2 linked regions of the Pleomorphomonas sp. PLEO genome follow. The protein of the gene in region 2 binds, or shares a complex with, the protein of the main gene of each other region. Links are inferred from orthologs where the notes say so. Each region holds a gene or a part of one and is shown on either strand. Other genes may lie near its edges.

Region 1 (6,809 bases), 3.6 Mb from region 2 along the record:
ATGACAAATGAAAAGGGCGCCCGCGAGGGACGCCCCTTTTTGTTACGCTTATTGCTCGAAGCCAACACTCAACCGACGAAGGCACGCTCGACGACGAAGGTGTTGGGAGCGTTGTTGGCCCCTTCGACAAGGCCGAAATGCTCCAGCCGGTCCTTGGTGTCCTTGATCATCGCCATCGAGCCGCAAATCATCGCGCGGTCGGTTGACGGATCGAAGGGGGTGACGCCGAGGTCGGAGAATAGCTTGCCGGAATCGATGAGATCGGTAATGCGACCTTCGCGCGGATACGGCTCGCGCGTCGCCGCATCATAGAGGCGGAGCTTGCCCGCGGCGAGTTCGCCAAGGAATTCGTGATTGACCACCTCGTCCTGGAGCTCACGCGCATAGGCGAGCTCGGCAACCTCGCGGCAAGTCTGGACGAGGATGACCTCATCAAACTTCTCGTAGACCTCGGGATCACGGATGAGGCTGGCGAAGGGAGCAAGACCGGTGCCGGTCGACAGAAGATAGAGCCGTTTGCCGGGCAACAGCGCATCGATCACCAGCGTTCCCGTCGGCTTCTTGCGCATCAGGATGGTGTCGCCAACCTTGATCTTCTGCAGATATTCGGTGAGCGGACCGCCCGGCACCTTGATGGAGAAAAACTCAAGCTCATCGTCCCAGGCGGGGCTGGCAACCGAATAGGCCCGAAATACCGGGCGTTCGGCATTTGGCAGGCCGATCATCACGAACTCGCCGGAACGGAAGCGGAAACTGGCCGGGCGCGTCGTGCGGAACCGGAACAGCCGCTCAGTGTAATGGCGAACCTCTGTCACCGTTTCGGCATAGACGTTGTCGGGAATTGGGAAGGCCTGCGCGCCTTCGGCGCCGGTCGCAACGGTGGAGGTATAGGCGTTCAAAATCGGCTTCCTCTGCCAGTGCATATGCAGCCAACCGACACGAGTCCGCATCGATAGGCCTCACCGCGTGCAGGTGATAACACCCTCTGCCTTTCTAGATGAAGCAAACGAGTTGCAAATTCCAGTCATTCCAAGGAAAAAACCGCCGAAAGCTGCCGACCGGACTGCATGGCAGGATTGCGTCCCAGGCGACTGAAGACTGGCAACGGGGCGTTACCCCCTTCCAACTTAGCTCGCACGCCACTCAGTGGGCGGCTGTTGCACCGGCCCGAGCCGGCCGAGCCGACTTGGCGCTCGCCTTTTGCGGCTCGGTGACGGAACGCGACAGGCCGACCCGTACCGACAAGGCGGCGAAAGCGGCAAGCTCGAATGCGGTTACGGCAAGCACGATCGAAAGAGCGATCTGCCATCCGGGCAACGCCAGCGTGGTGGCACCCACTGCTGCGCCACAGGCCACGACCGCTGCCAGGAAGATAAGTGGGACCAGGCGCACTCTCACACCGGCGACAAACCCTACCAAACCCGACATCGCGATAATGAACAGCATGGCCATACTCCGGACAAAGCCCAATACCCGGATTATGGCAGCTCGCGCTTAGGACCAGCTTACAACAATAGCTCAATTTTGATTGAATTTGCCGCGAGCTGTTGTCACGAAGCTATGATGTCACGGCAGACTAAACTTCGGCCAGGCGTGCAAGAGCAGCGCGCGGGTCGAGGCGACCGTCATAAAGCGCTCGGCCGGTGATGGCACCGTTGAGGACCGCGGCCTCCGGCTGACAGAGCGCCTCGATGTCCGCCATCGAGGCGAGACCGCCTGAGGCGATCACAGGAATCGACACGGCACGGGCGAGTGCCAGCGTCGCGGGAAGGTTGAGCCCTTTCAGCACGCCATCGCGATCGATGTCGGTGTAGACGATGGCGGCCACCCCGGCATCCTCGAAGCGGCCGGCCAGTTCAACAGCGGTGAGCTCAGCACTTTCCGCCCACCCTTCCACAGCCACCTTGCCACCTCGGGCGTCGATGCCGACCACAACGCGGCCTGGAAAGGCTTTCGCGGCGGTCTTCACCAGCTCCGGATCGCGCAAGGCCACCGTTCCAAGAATGACGCGGGAAATGCCCTTGCTCAGCCATGTCTCGATGGCCGCCATATCACGAATGCCGCCACCAAGCTGGACGCGCATGCCGGATGCCACGGCCGCGAGAATGGCATCGACGGCCTCACCATTGACCGAACGACCGGCAAAGGCGCCGTTGAGATCGACGACATGCAGCCACGGAAAGCCGATATCGCGGAAGGCACGAGCTTGGGCGGCCGGATCGGCGTTGTAGACGGTGGCGGCGTTCATATCGCCAAGCTTCAGCCGAACGCAGGCGCCGTCCTTGAGATCGATGGCGGGGTAAAGGATCACGGGCGCCACCTCAGGAAGTTGGCAATAAGGCCGAGGCCGAGCGTCTGGCTCTTTTCGGGATGAAACTGAGTACCGACGATGTTGTCGCGACCAACCATGGCGGTAACCGGACCGCCGTAGTCGGCAACGGCAACCAGGGCGTCGGCTTCGCGCAACGTCATGTGGTAGCTGTGAACGAAATAGGCATGGAGGCCTTTCTCGCCGGTCGGCAGCCCCTCCAGCAGAGCATGGGGCCGAATGAGATCGATGGTGTTCCAGCCCATGTGCGGCACCTTGAGCGCCGGATCGGCCGGTCTAATAGGTTCAACGTCGCCATCGATCCAGCCGAGACCCTCGGTCACCGTCTTCTCGAGGCCGCGTCGCGCCATCAGCTGCATGCCGACGCAAATGCCAAGGAACGGCCGCCCTTTTTCGATGATCGTCTCGGTCAACGCTTCGATCATGCCTGGAACGGCGGCGAGACCTGCCTTGCAATCGGCAAAGGCCCCGACACCCGGCAACACGACGCGGTCGGCGGTGCGAACGGCATGAGGATCGGCCGTGACCACAATCGTCGCGTCATTGGCGTCACGGGCAGCCCGCTCGAAAGCCTTGGCAGCCGACCGCAAATTGCCTGACCCATAATCGATAATGGCAACACTCATGGCCGCGCTCCGCTTTCGGGGAAGAGGCCGAGGACGCCCGGTGGGACACTCCTCGCAGGATGAAGAACGGGCGGTACCGGCGGCGAAGTCGGACGAGGCTGGGCAAGCCAAGTATCGAAGAAGCGTCGTTCGGCCGCCTCACGGTTCGGCCCTTCGACAACGACGCTTTCCCGGAACCCGCGCAACGCCAGTGTCAGACGGCGGATGTCATTGGCGGCGACGCCGGTGGCAAGCGCCAGGATCAGCTCGAAACCACCGCTGGTCACCGGCCCGAGCCAGCGTTCGGAAACGGTAATCAGCGTGGCGAGCACCAGCCAGCCAACAAGGCCGAGCCATTCGCGATATCTGAGGAACCACAGAGGTCCAAGCAGCAGAGCCCAGAAGGCAAAGCCATCGCGCACGAAGATGGAGCGGTCGGCTGCGACGTCCGGCGCGGCGTTGCGCGGCAGGTGAACACTGTAGATGGCCATCAATGCCTCCGTCAGGCTTCGAGCACACCCTTGGTGGACGGTACACGACCGCCCTGAGCCGGATCGACGGCAACGGCGAGGCGCAGAGCGCGGGCCAGTGCCTTGAAGCAGCTTTCAGCAATATGGTGATCGTTCGATCCGTAGAAGGTCTCGACGTGCAACGTCAGGCCAGCCTGCATGGCGAAGGCGCGAAACCATTCCTCGACGAGCTGTGTGTCGAAGCTGCCGATTTTCGGCGCGTGGAAGACAGTGCGGAAGACCAGATACGGTCGGCCGGAGATATCGACAACCACGCGGGACAATGCTTCGTCGAGCGGCACCGTCACATCGGCATAGCGGCTGATGCCCGCCTTGTCGCCCAGTGCCTTGCGAAAACATTGGCCGAGTGCGATGCCGACATCCTCGACGGTGTGGTGATCATCGATGTGAAGGTCGCCCTTCGCCTTGATTTCAAGATCGATCAGACCATGGCGGGCGATCTGCGTCAGCATGTGGTCGAAGAAGCCGACACCGGTCGAGATGTCAGCCTCGCCGCGACCGTCAAGGTCGAGGCGGACGGAGATCTCGGTTTCGCGGGTCGAGCGGCTGAGGCTGGCCGTGCGCATGGCTCGCTGTCACTCCTGCGGCGGGAATAATGGGCTTCTATCAGGGGCAGGAAGAAATGAAAACGGGAAATGCCGCCCTTGGGGGACCGTGCCCTCCTAACAAGAGCCCAGGTTGCATTTCACCGAACAGTGAATAGGACATGCCGGATCCGGCCTGTCCTTTTAGCACTCGATGCCGCATGAGAAGTGCCGATGCCGCTACGCGCGGCAACCGCCTGGACAGCGGACGTCCGGTGGCGGTTGGCTTCATCGTCCGCCTTTTCGTTTGCCCTTTCCGATGACTGATACGCCTGTCCTTCCCGCTGTAGCTCTCACCCGTTATTCGCCGGCGATCGCGCTTACCATGGCGGCGATCGGCTTCATGCAGATCCTCGATAGCGCCATCATCAACACGTCACTCCCGACGATGGCGCACGCCTTTGGCGTAACGACGATCGATTTATCGCTGGCGGTTACCGCTTACGTGCTGGCGGCAGCCGCCGCTTCGCCCCTCGCCAACTGGCTGTCGGACCGGTTTGGAGCGCGCGACGTACTGGTGGCGGCGCTGGTGGCCTTCACGCTGTCATCAGTGTGGTGCGCGCTCTGTCAAACATTGCCGGAACTGATCTTCGCACGGGTGGTGCAAGGGGTCGGCGGCGCCCTGTTGCTGCCAGTCGGCACGGCGGTGGTGATGCGTCGAGCCGCCAGGGCGGACTTCGTGCGCGCCACGGCACTGATGGTCTGGCCAGCCCTGATGGCGCCGATCGTGGGGCCGGTGCTCGGCGGCTTCATCACCGAGCATCTGAGCTGGCGTTGGAACTTCTGGCTCAATCTACCCCTTGGCGTCTGCGGGATGCTGGCAATTCTCCGTCTGGTACCGAACGAGCGCGAGACGAGCCCCCGGCGGCTCGATGTCGTCGGCTTCCTTCTGTGCGCTACTAGCCTGACGGCGCTGCTGTCCGGCTTCCAGCGCTCGGCAGAGACTGGAAGCGAGCGGACCATAGCGCTGACGATGATCGGCGTCGGCGCTCTCCTCGGTATCGCTGCCATCCGCCATCTGAGGCGCCATCCGGAACCGCTGCTGTCGCTTGCCGCGCTGTCGCGGCCCAGCCTCAGCTATGCCTTTCATCCCGGTGGTCTTTATCGCGTACTGTTCTCGGCGGCACCGTTCCTGCTTCCCTTGTGGTTCCAGCTTGGCTTCGGACTATCGCCGGCATCGGCCGGACTATGGGTGCTGGTTTATTTCGTCGGCAATCTCGGCATCAAGTTCATTACCACGCCGCTGATGCGGCGGTTCGGCTTCCGCCGATTGCTCATCGGCGACGGCGTACTGGTGGCTCTGTCGATGGTGGCCTGCGCCCTGGTCGGCTCGCTTGACCAGCCTTTCTTGGTGGTGCTGATCCTGCTGTTTGCCGGCAGCGTTCGCTCGGTGCAACTGACCACGCTGACGGCATTGGCTTTCGCCGACGTACCCGGTGCCGAGCGCGGCAATGCCTCCAACCTGATCGCCATGATGCAACAGGCGACGCAAGCCGCCGGTGTCGCGGTTGCCGCGTTCAGCCTATCGGCCCTGCAAGCCGCCATGGGTAGTGAGGAAATAGGCCTCCGCGAACTTCAGGGCACGTTCTGGATCATGGCGGCGCTGGCGCTGGTCGGCACCCTCACAGCGCTTCGAGTACCCGACGCTTTCGGCCGAGAGGTCAGCGGAGCCGGCGATCGCTAGCGTCCAGCGGGAGAAGGCGATCCTGCGCCCATCTTGCAGCCTCAGCGACAATCGGATCGAGATCTTCGACAAGTGGCGCCAACGCCGGAATCAGCGCCGGGTCGCCGGAGTTGCCGATGGCGATCGCGACATTGCGGACGAAGCGATTCCGGCCGATGCGCTTTACCGGCGATCCGGCGAACAATGCACGGAAGGCCGCGTCATCCAGTGCCGCGAGAGCGGCGAGCGACGGCGCCGTCAGCTCCGGGCGCGGTCTCAGCTTCATCTCGGCAGCTTCGCTCGCAAACTTGTTCCAGGGACAGACGGCCAGGCAATCATCGCAGCCATAGATGCGATTCCCAATCAGCGGTCTCAACTCCTCCGGAATGGGGCCAGCGTGCTCGATGGTGAGATAGGAGACGCAGCGCCGCGCGTCGATCTGATAGGGCGCAGGCAGAGCACCCGTCGGACAGGCGTCAAGGCAGCGGCGGCAGGCGCCGCAATGGTCCGCGGACGGCTCGTTCGGCGGCAGATCGGCGGCCGACAGGATCACCCCGAGAAACAGCCAGGAGCCAAAGTCGCGCGAGACGAGGTTGGTGTGCTTGCCCTGCCAGCCCATCCCCGCCAGCGCGGCAAGCGGCTTTTCCATCAAGGGCGCGGTATCAACGAAGACCTTGACGTCGGCGCTTGTATCGCGGGCGATGAGGCCCGCCACTTCCTTGAGGCGCCCCTTCAGGACGTCATGATAGTCGCGATGGCGGGCATAGACGGAAATGTTGCCAACGCTGGGCCTTGCAAGATTGTCCAACGGATCGCCATCCGGGCCATAATTCATTGCAAGCACGACGGCTGATCGTGCCTCCGGCCATAGGACGCGCGGGTCAGACCGCCGTTCGATGGTCTCTTCCATCCAAGCCATCGAGCCATGGCGACCGAGGTCAACAAACGAGCGCAATCGGCGCGCGGCGTCTCCGAGCCGATCGACCGGCGCAACACCGATCGCCGAGAACCCGAGATCGCGAGCGCGGGCTCGCCAGTTCACGAGAGCGCTCCCTGGCAAGCAGACTCAGAAATCGAGATTGGTGTAGATCGGCGCGG
Region 2 (6,773 bases):
GAGAAATCGAAGAAGTCGGAAACGAAGGGAATGCCGCGCCCGTCGCGTGGCAGCTTGCCGGTCTGAAGGACGTTGAGCCCCTCGAGGATCAGGATATCCGGCTGATCGACGACGATGCGCTCATCCGGCACGATGTCGTAGACCAGATGCGAATAGACCGGTGCCCAGACATTCGGCTTGCCGGCCTTGATGTCGGTGAGGAAGGAGAGCAGCGCCGCCCGATCGTAGCTTTCCGGGAAGCCCTTCTTTTCCATCAGGCCTTCTTCGCGCAACACCGCGTTTGGAAACAGAAAGCCGTCGGTGGTGACGAGGTCGACCTTCGGCGACGACGGCCACCGCGACATCATGGCCCTCAAGATACGCGCCGTCGTCGATTTGCCGACGGCTACCGAACCGGCGATGCCGATGATGAAGGGTTTCTTGGTGTCGGAACGCCCCAGGAAGCGACGAGCCGAAGAATGCAGCGATTGTGCCGATTCGACATAAAGTGACAGGAGGCGAGCGAGCGGCAGGAAGATGTCGGACGCTTCGTCGAGTTGCACCGGATCGTTCAGGGCGCGCAGTCGAATGACGTCGTCGAGTGTCAACGTCACCGGCATGCCGGCCCTGAGTTCGGCCCAGTCGGCTCGAGTGTAGACGTCATAAGGCGACAGCGCTTTCCGCGCGAACTGTTCCATTCGTCACCGTCTCCGGATCGCTGTCTGGCGAACCGCTGGTTTCAGATGCATGGCGGGAAATCGGCCACCGGCTAATGCCGGCGCGCCATGGTCTTAAGGTCAGTCGACCGGGCGGCTGGCCTTTTCCTGCAATCCGGACTGTGCCGTGCGGCGCTTGAGTTCGGCGAGCACGTCATCGAGCGGCACACCCTTGAGCGCCAGCACCACGACGAGATGATAGAGAAGGTCGGCGCATTCGTAGATCAGAGCGTCGGCATCGCCAGAAACAGCGGCGATCACGGTTTCCACCGCCTCTTCGCCGAGTTTCTGCGCCGCCTTGGCGGGGCCCTTTTCAGCCAGCTTGCGCGTGTAGGAGGAGGCATCCCCGTTCTTGAGGCGATCGGCAACGATCAGTTCAAGGTCGGAAAGCGTGAAGATGCTGTCAGCCATGCCGTTCATCCTTGGAGGCGGACGGGAACGCCGGCCGCGGCGAGATGCGCCTTGGCCTCGCCGATAGTGAAGGTGCCAAAGTGAAAGATCGACGCGGCAAGCACCGCGCCGGCATGCCCGTCGCGGATGCCTTCGACAAGATGGTCCAGCGTTCCGACGCCACCGGAGGCGATCACCGGGACCGACACCGCGTCGGCAATGGTACGAGTGAGCTCAAGATCGAAGCCGATCTTAGTGCCGTCGCGGTCCATCGAGGTCAACAGGATTTCGCCGGCGCCGAGCGATACGACTTCCTGAGCATATTCGACGGCGTCAATACCGGTCGCCTGCCGGCCGCCGTGTGTGAACACTTCCCAGCGCGGCTTTCCATCGTCCGAAGAGACGCGCTTGGCATCGATGGCGACGACGATACACTGGTCGCCGAACTTCTCCGAGGCGCGGCGCACCAGGTCGCGATCGCGTACGGCGGCCGACATGATGGAGGCCTTGTCGGCACCGGCCAGCAACAGCTCCCGGATGTCTTCGACCGAACGAACGCCACCGCCAACCGTCACCGGCATGAAGCAGCGCTCGGCGGTACGTCTGACAACATTGAGAAGGGTGCCCCGATTCTCGTGACTTGCGGTGATGTCGAGAAAGCAGAGCTCGTCGGCGCCGGCGGCGTCATAGGCGGCGGCGGCCTCAACCGGATCGCCGGCGTCGATAAGGTCGACGAAATTGACCCCCTTGACCACCCGGCCGTCCTTGACGTCGAGGCAGGGGATGACGCGCGCTTTCAGCATTGGGGCCACCGAAATTAAAAAGGCGCCCATTTCTTATACGGCTCCACGGATGGATGCCAGTCCCACGGAGCCGGACAGATCTGCGGCGGACGGGAGGCATGTAAATCCGTGCAACGCGTTGGGGGGCGAGTGTACGTCAGACTGCGCCTGCCAAAGGTCTTCACAAGGACCTCAGAAGAGATCCGCGGCGAATGGCACTCAAAAGTATGCTTTATGAAATGCAGTTATCGCAGGTAGCATAAACTATCCGTAAATGAATAGCCGATTAAGTGACAAGCCAATGTAACGGCTGATCATTTCCGATATTTTTGGTTCACATTTATTGTATGCGCGTTGCATATGAACCGGCCGATTTCTGAAATGATCGTTAAGTGCTGTTGGTCGGGTGGAGAAGGTGGGAGCAAGGATTTATGTGGCCCTTTTCAAATCATGAGGCCGCAGTCCTTGCGGCTCTCGATCGGTCTCTGGCGGTCATCGAGTTCGATCCGACCGGTAAGGTCATCACCGCGAACGCCAATTTCCTGAAGGTCATGGGCTATGAGCTTGCCGAGATCGTCGGCAAGCACCATTCGATGTTCGTCGATCCCAAGGAAGTTCAGAGCCCGAGCTATGCTGCGTTTTGGCGGGATCTTTCGGCTGGGCAGTTTATGTCAGCGGAGTTCAGGCGCGTCGCCAAGGGGGGGCGCGCTGTTTGGATCCAGGGCACCTACAATCCACTGCTGGACAAATCCGGCAAACTCTACCGAGTCGTCAAGTTTGCCTCCGATGTCACGGAGCGTAAGCTGAAAGACGCCAGGGTCCAGGGCGAGATCGATGCCATCAATCGCGCTCAGGCTGTCGTCGCCTTCGAGCCGGACGGCACCGTCATTGAAGCCAACGAGAACTTCCTGAAGGCGCTCGGTTACCGGCCGGAGGAAATTGTCGGCAAGCATCACTCGATGTTCGTCACGCCCGAGGAACGCAATAGCCCGGCCTATAAGAAGTTCTGGGAGGATCTCAGGTCCGGCCAGTTCAAGTCGGATGAGTTTCATCGCCTTGGCAAGGGCAATCGCGACGTCTTCTTGCAGGCGACCTACAATCCGATCTTCGATCTCAGCGGCCGGCTTATCCGCGTCACCAAATTCGCAACCGACATCACCGCCGTCATGGAACGGCGGCGCAAGCGGCAGGCCGCCCAGACCGAAATCAATCGGGAATTGGGTGAAGTGGCCGGCATGATCGCACGTTCCAACGCCGAGGCGGCCGGTGCCAACTCCACCGCCGGCACGACTGCCTCCAACGTGCAGGCGGTGGCTGCCGGCGCGGAAGAACTCGTGTCCTCCGTCGCCGAGATCAGTCGTCAGGTGAGTGTCGCCCTATCGGTGTCGCAAGACGCCGTTACTCAGGCCGATACGGCGACCAAGGTGGTCTCCGGGCTGGCGGTGGCGGCGCAGAAAATCGACCAGGTGGTCGAGTTGATCAACACCATTGCCGGCCAGACCAACCTTCTCGCGCTTAACGCCACGATCGAGGCGGCGCGCGCCGGCGAGATGGGCAAGGGCTTCGCGGTCGTTGCGCAGGAAGTCAAGCAACTCGCCGCCCAAACCTCCCGCGCCACTGATGAGATCGCCAGTGAAATCGCGGCGGTACAGACCATCTCGTCAAAGGCGGTCGAATCCATTGATGGCATTACCGCCATCATTGGCCGCATCAACGACATCTCGTCATCGATCGCCTCTGCCGTGGAGGAACAAGCGGCGGTGACGCAGAACATGTCAGGCAGCATGCACACGGCTGCGAGCGGCGTCGAAGAGATCGCCAAAGCGTTGGATGGCATCAGCCACTCGACGCAATCGATCGACGAGGCCGCCAACAAGCTGCAAAGGGCGGCGGCGACGCTCGCCTGAACGGCCTTTCTACGATCATCCGAGTCGCCCTCGTGACCATAGACAACGGCGGTTTGCTACTCAGCGCCAGCTTTCCTCCGCCCACATGCGGGAGAAAGCGGCGCGATAGTTGGGATAGGCGTAGGCAAGCCCGAGCGCCGACTTGCTCAGGCCGTTGGCGACCCGCTTGTTTTCGCCATAAAAGCTGCGGGCCATGGGCGACAGCTCGGCCGTCTCGAAGTCCTGTTCGGGCGGTGGTGCCATCCCCATCAGCTCGGCGGCGTAGGCGACGACGTCCTGTGGCGGTGCCGGTTCGTCGTCGGTTATGTTGAACAGGCCGCTGGCGCTTTTAGCGAAAGCGCCTTCCACGGCCGCCGCGATGTCCTCGACATGGATACGGTTGAACACCTGTCCCGGCTTGACGAGACGCCGGGCACTGCCTTCCGCGAGGTTGACGAAGCCATTGCGCCCCGGACCGTAGATCCCAGAAAGGCGCAGCACAGCCACTGGCACATCGATGCTTGCGCCAAAGGCGAGCCACTCGTTTTCGGCCTTTACCCGGGCCACCGACCGCGCGCTTTTCGGCCGGCAGTCGGAGGTCTCGTCCACCCAGGCGCCGTCGTGATCCCCATAGACCCCGACCGTCGAGAGATAGGCGATGGAGGCGAGCGATTTCTCGCCGGCGAGCGCTTCGGCGAGCACCGGCAAGACGCGATCGCCGCCATCCGGTCCCTCGGAAGGTGCGATGGAGATCAAGATGTGGGTGACACCGGACAGCGCCGGCCGCAGCGCTTCCGCCGTCTCGCGAGAGCCGTCGAAAAGGTGCATGTCGGCGAGCGGGGCGAGGGCAGCTGCCTTCGCCGCCGAGCGCGTTGTGCCAAGCGCCTCCTCCGGGGCGAGGCGGCGCAAGGCCGCCTTGGCGCTATAACCGAGGCCGAAGGCCATGAGCTTCATCGACAGATCTCCTGACGGTCGGGACGGTTTCGGAACCGTGATGTGGGCTGTGCCAGAGGCAAGTTGCATAGAGGCATTTCTGTCCTACATAAAGGCGTCATTCAGGGACGGTTTCCGCGCCACGGGCGGATGCCGTTGCCGCAAGGAGCATCTCATGATGGAACATACGAACCCGTCCACCTGGTACGGCACCACCATCGTATCGGTCCGCAAGGACGGCAAGGTGGTGATCGCCGGTGACGGGCAGGTCACGCTTGGCGCCACGGTGATCAAGCATACGGCGCGCAAGGTACGCCCGCTCGGGCGCGGTGACGTCATCGCTGGCTTTGCCGGCGCAACCGCCGACGCTTTCACGCTATTCGAGAGACTTGAAGCCAAGCTTGAGCAGTATCCAGGCCAGTTGATGCGCGCCTGCGTCGAACTCGCCAAGGACTGGCGCACCGACCGCTATCTTCGCAAGCTCGAGGCGATGATGATCGTCGCCGATGCGTCGATAACCTTGGTCTTGACCGGCACCGGCGACGTGTTGGAGCCCGAAGGCGGGATTGCCGGTATCGGTTCTGGCGGCACCTATGCACTCGCCGCCGCGCGGGCGCTCGCCGACAGTGATCGCGACGCCGAAGCCATTGCCCGCAAGGCGATGAAGATTGCCGCCGACATCTGCATCTACACCAACGAGAACGTGGTGGTCGAAAGCCTGCCCAAGGCCTGAATTCCATCCGTCCGGGTCGCTGGCCCTCGTGCGCCGCTCCGGATTGCTCCATCCAAGGATTAAAGTCATGCCCGATTTCTCGCCCCGCGAAATCGTCTCCGAACTCGACCGCCATATCGTCGGTCAGAAGGACGCCAAGCGCGCCGTCGCCATTGCGCTCCGCAACCGCTGGCGCCGTCTTCAGCTCGACTCTTCGCTCCGCGAGGAAGTGCTGCCAAAGAACATCCTGATGATCGGCCCCACCGGCGTTGGTAAGACGGAAATCTCCCGTCGTCTCGCCCGGCTCGTCAACGCGCCCTTCGTCAAGGTCGAGGCCACCAAATTCACCGAGATCGGCTATGTCGGCCGCGACGTCGAGCAGATCGTCCGCGACCTTCTCGAGGTTGGCATCTCGCTTGTCCGGGCGCAGCGCCGCAAGGACGTCGAGGCGAAGGCCCATCTCGCCGCTGAGGAGCGGGTACTCGATGCGCTGGTCGGTACGTCGGCGAGCCCATCGACGCGCGACGCTTTCCGCAAGAAGCTCCGGGCCGGCGAACTCGATGACAAGGAGATCGAGGTCGAACTGACGGCGACCGCCAGCGGTGCGGGTGGCATGGAGATCCCCGGCATGCCGGGCGGGCAGGTCATCAATCTCTCCGAAATGATGCAGAAGATGATGGGCGGTGTGAAGAAGACCCGCCGCGTCAACGTCAAGGACAGCCACGATCTGCTGACAGCCGAGGAGGCCGACAAGCTGATCGACCAAGACAAGATCGTTGCCGAGGCGATTGACTCTGTCGAAAACAACGGCATCGTCTTCCTCGACGAGATCGATAAGATCTGCGCCAAGGACGGTCGCGATGGTTCTGTGTCGCGCGAAGGCGTGCAGCGTGACTTGCTGCCGCTGATCGAGGGCACGACGGTCTCCACCAAGTATGGCTCGGTGAAAACCGACCACATCCTGTTCATCGCCTCCGGTGCCTTCCACGTTGCCAAACCATCGGATCTTCTGCCCGAGCTTCAGGGACGACTGCCGATCCGGGTCGAGCTGAAGCCGCTCGACAAGGACGATTTCCGTCGCATCCTGACCGAACCGCAGGCGAGCCTCATCAAACAGTATGTGGCGCTGATGCAGACCGAAGGCGTGACGCTGGTCTTCACCGACGATGCCATCGACGCCGTTGCCGAGATCGCCGTCCACGTCAACGCCACCGTCGAGAACATCGGTGCGCGGCGACTGCAGACGGTGCTGGAGCGTATTCTCGACGAGATCTCGTTCTCGGCGCCCGACCGATCCGGCGAGACGGTGACCGTCGACGGAGACGCGGTGAGGAAAGCGCTCGGCGACTTGGCCCGCAACACCGACCTAAGCCGG

What was found.
Region 1: the proteins of hisF (region 2) and hisH are in contact, whole or in part, in a crystal structure (PDB 6RU0), measured with the Thermotoga maritima proteins. The link is inferred for Pleomorphomonas sp. PLEO from one-to-one orthologs. Residues at the interface, in WP_004080486.1 of Thermotoga maritima: Met1, Leu2, Ala3, Arg5, Ser40, Glu41, Asp45, Glu46, Ala70, Glu71, Ile73, Asp74, Ile75, Pro76, Phe77, Asp98, Lys99, Ser122, Gln123, Glu161, Thr195, Leu196, Asn247, Arg249, Glu251; in WP_004080484.1 of Thermotoga maritima: Asn15, Arg18, Arg22, Arg117, Leu118, Pro119, His120, Met121, Gly122, Trp123, Asn124, Asn134, Gly135, Tyr136, Tyr138, Val140, Tyr158, Glu180, Lys181, Ser182, Ser183, Lys184, Ile185.

The regions. Positions count from the first base shown.
Region 1 is NZ_CP166625.1:406,275-413,083, forward strand. The notes cover bases 1,132-4,120. They hold hisH (imidazole glycerol phosphate synthase subunit HisH), read right to left. Parts: upstream 2,956-4,120; coding sequence 2,308-2,955; downstream 1,132-2,307. Other genes in these bases: AB6N07_RS01645 (hypothetical protein), read right to left, coding at 1,144-1,446; hisA (1-(5-phosphoribosyl)-5-[(5-phosphoribosylamino)methylideneamino]imidazole-4-carboxamide isomerase), read right to left, coding at 1,577-2,311; AB6N07_RS01660 (DUF2628 domain-containing protein), read right to left, coding at 2,952-3,425; hisB (imidazoleglycerol-phosphate dehydratase HisB), read right to left, coding at 3,437-4,030. Outside these bases: AB6N07_RS01640 (ferredoxin--NADP reductase), read right to left, coding at 69-842; AB6N07_RS01670 (MFS transporter), read left to right, coding at 4,308-5,732; tRNA epoxyqueuosine(34) reductase QueG, read right to left, coding at 5,710-6,753; AB6N07_RS01680 (glutathione S-transferase family protein), read right to left, coding at 6,778-6,809. UniProt on the Escherichia coli protein: IGPS catalyzes the conversion of PRFAR and glutamine to IGP, AICAR and glutamate. The HisH subunit catalyzes the hydrolysis of glutamine to glutamate and ammonia as part of the synthesis of IGP and AICAR.
Region 2 is NZ_CP166625.1:4,025,444-4,032,216, reverse strand. What follows is about bases 1-2,953. They hold hisF (imidazole glycerol phosphate synthase subunit HisF), read right to left. Parts: upstream 1,889-2,953; coding sequence 1,112-1,888; downstream 1-1,111. Other genes in these bases: AB6N07_RS18650 (PAS domain-containing protein), read left to right, coding at 2,299-2,953; AB6N07_RS18660 (phosphoribosyl-ATP diphosphatase), read right to left, coding at 777-1,106; coaA (type I pantothenate kinase), read right to left, coding at 1-677. In the rest of the region: more of AB6N07_RS18650, read left to right, coding at 2,954-3,774; AB6N07_RS18645 (SDR family oxidoreductase), read right to left, coding at 3,835-4,707; ATP-dependent protease subunit HslV, read left to right, coding at 4,862-5,419; ATP-dependent protease ATPase subunit HslU, read left to right, coding at 5,487-6,773.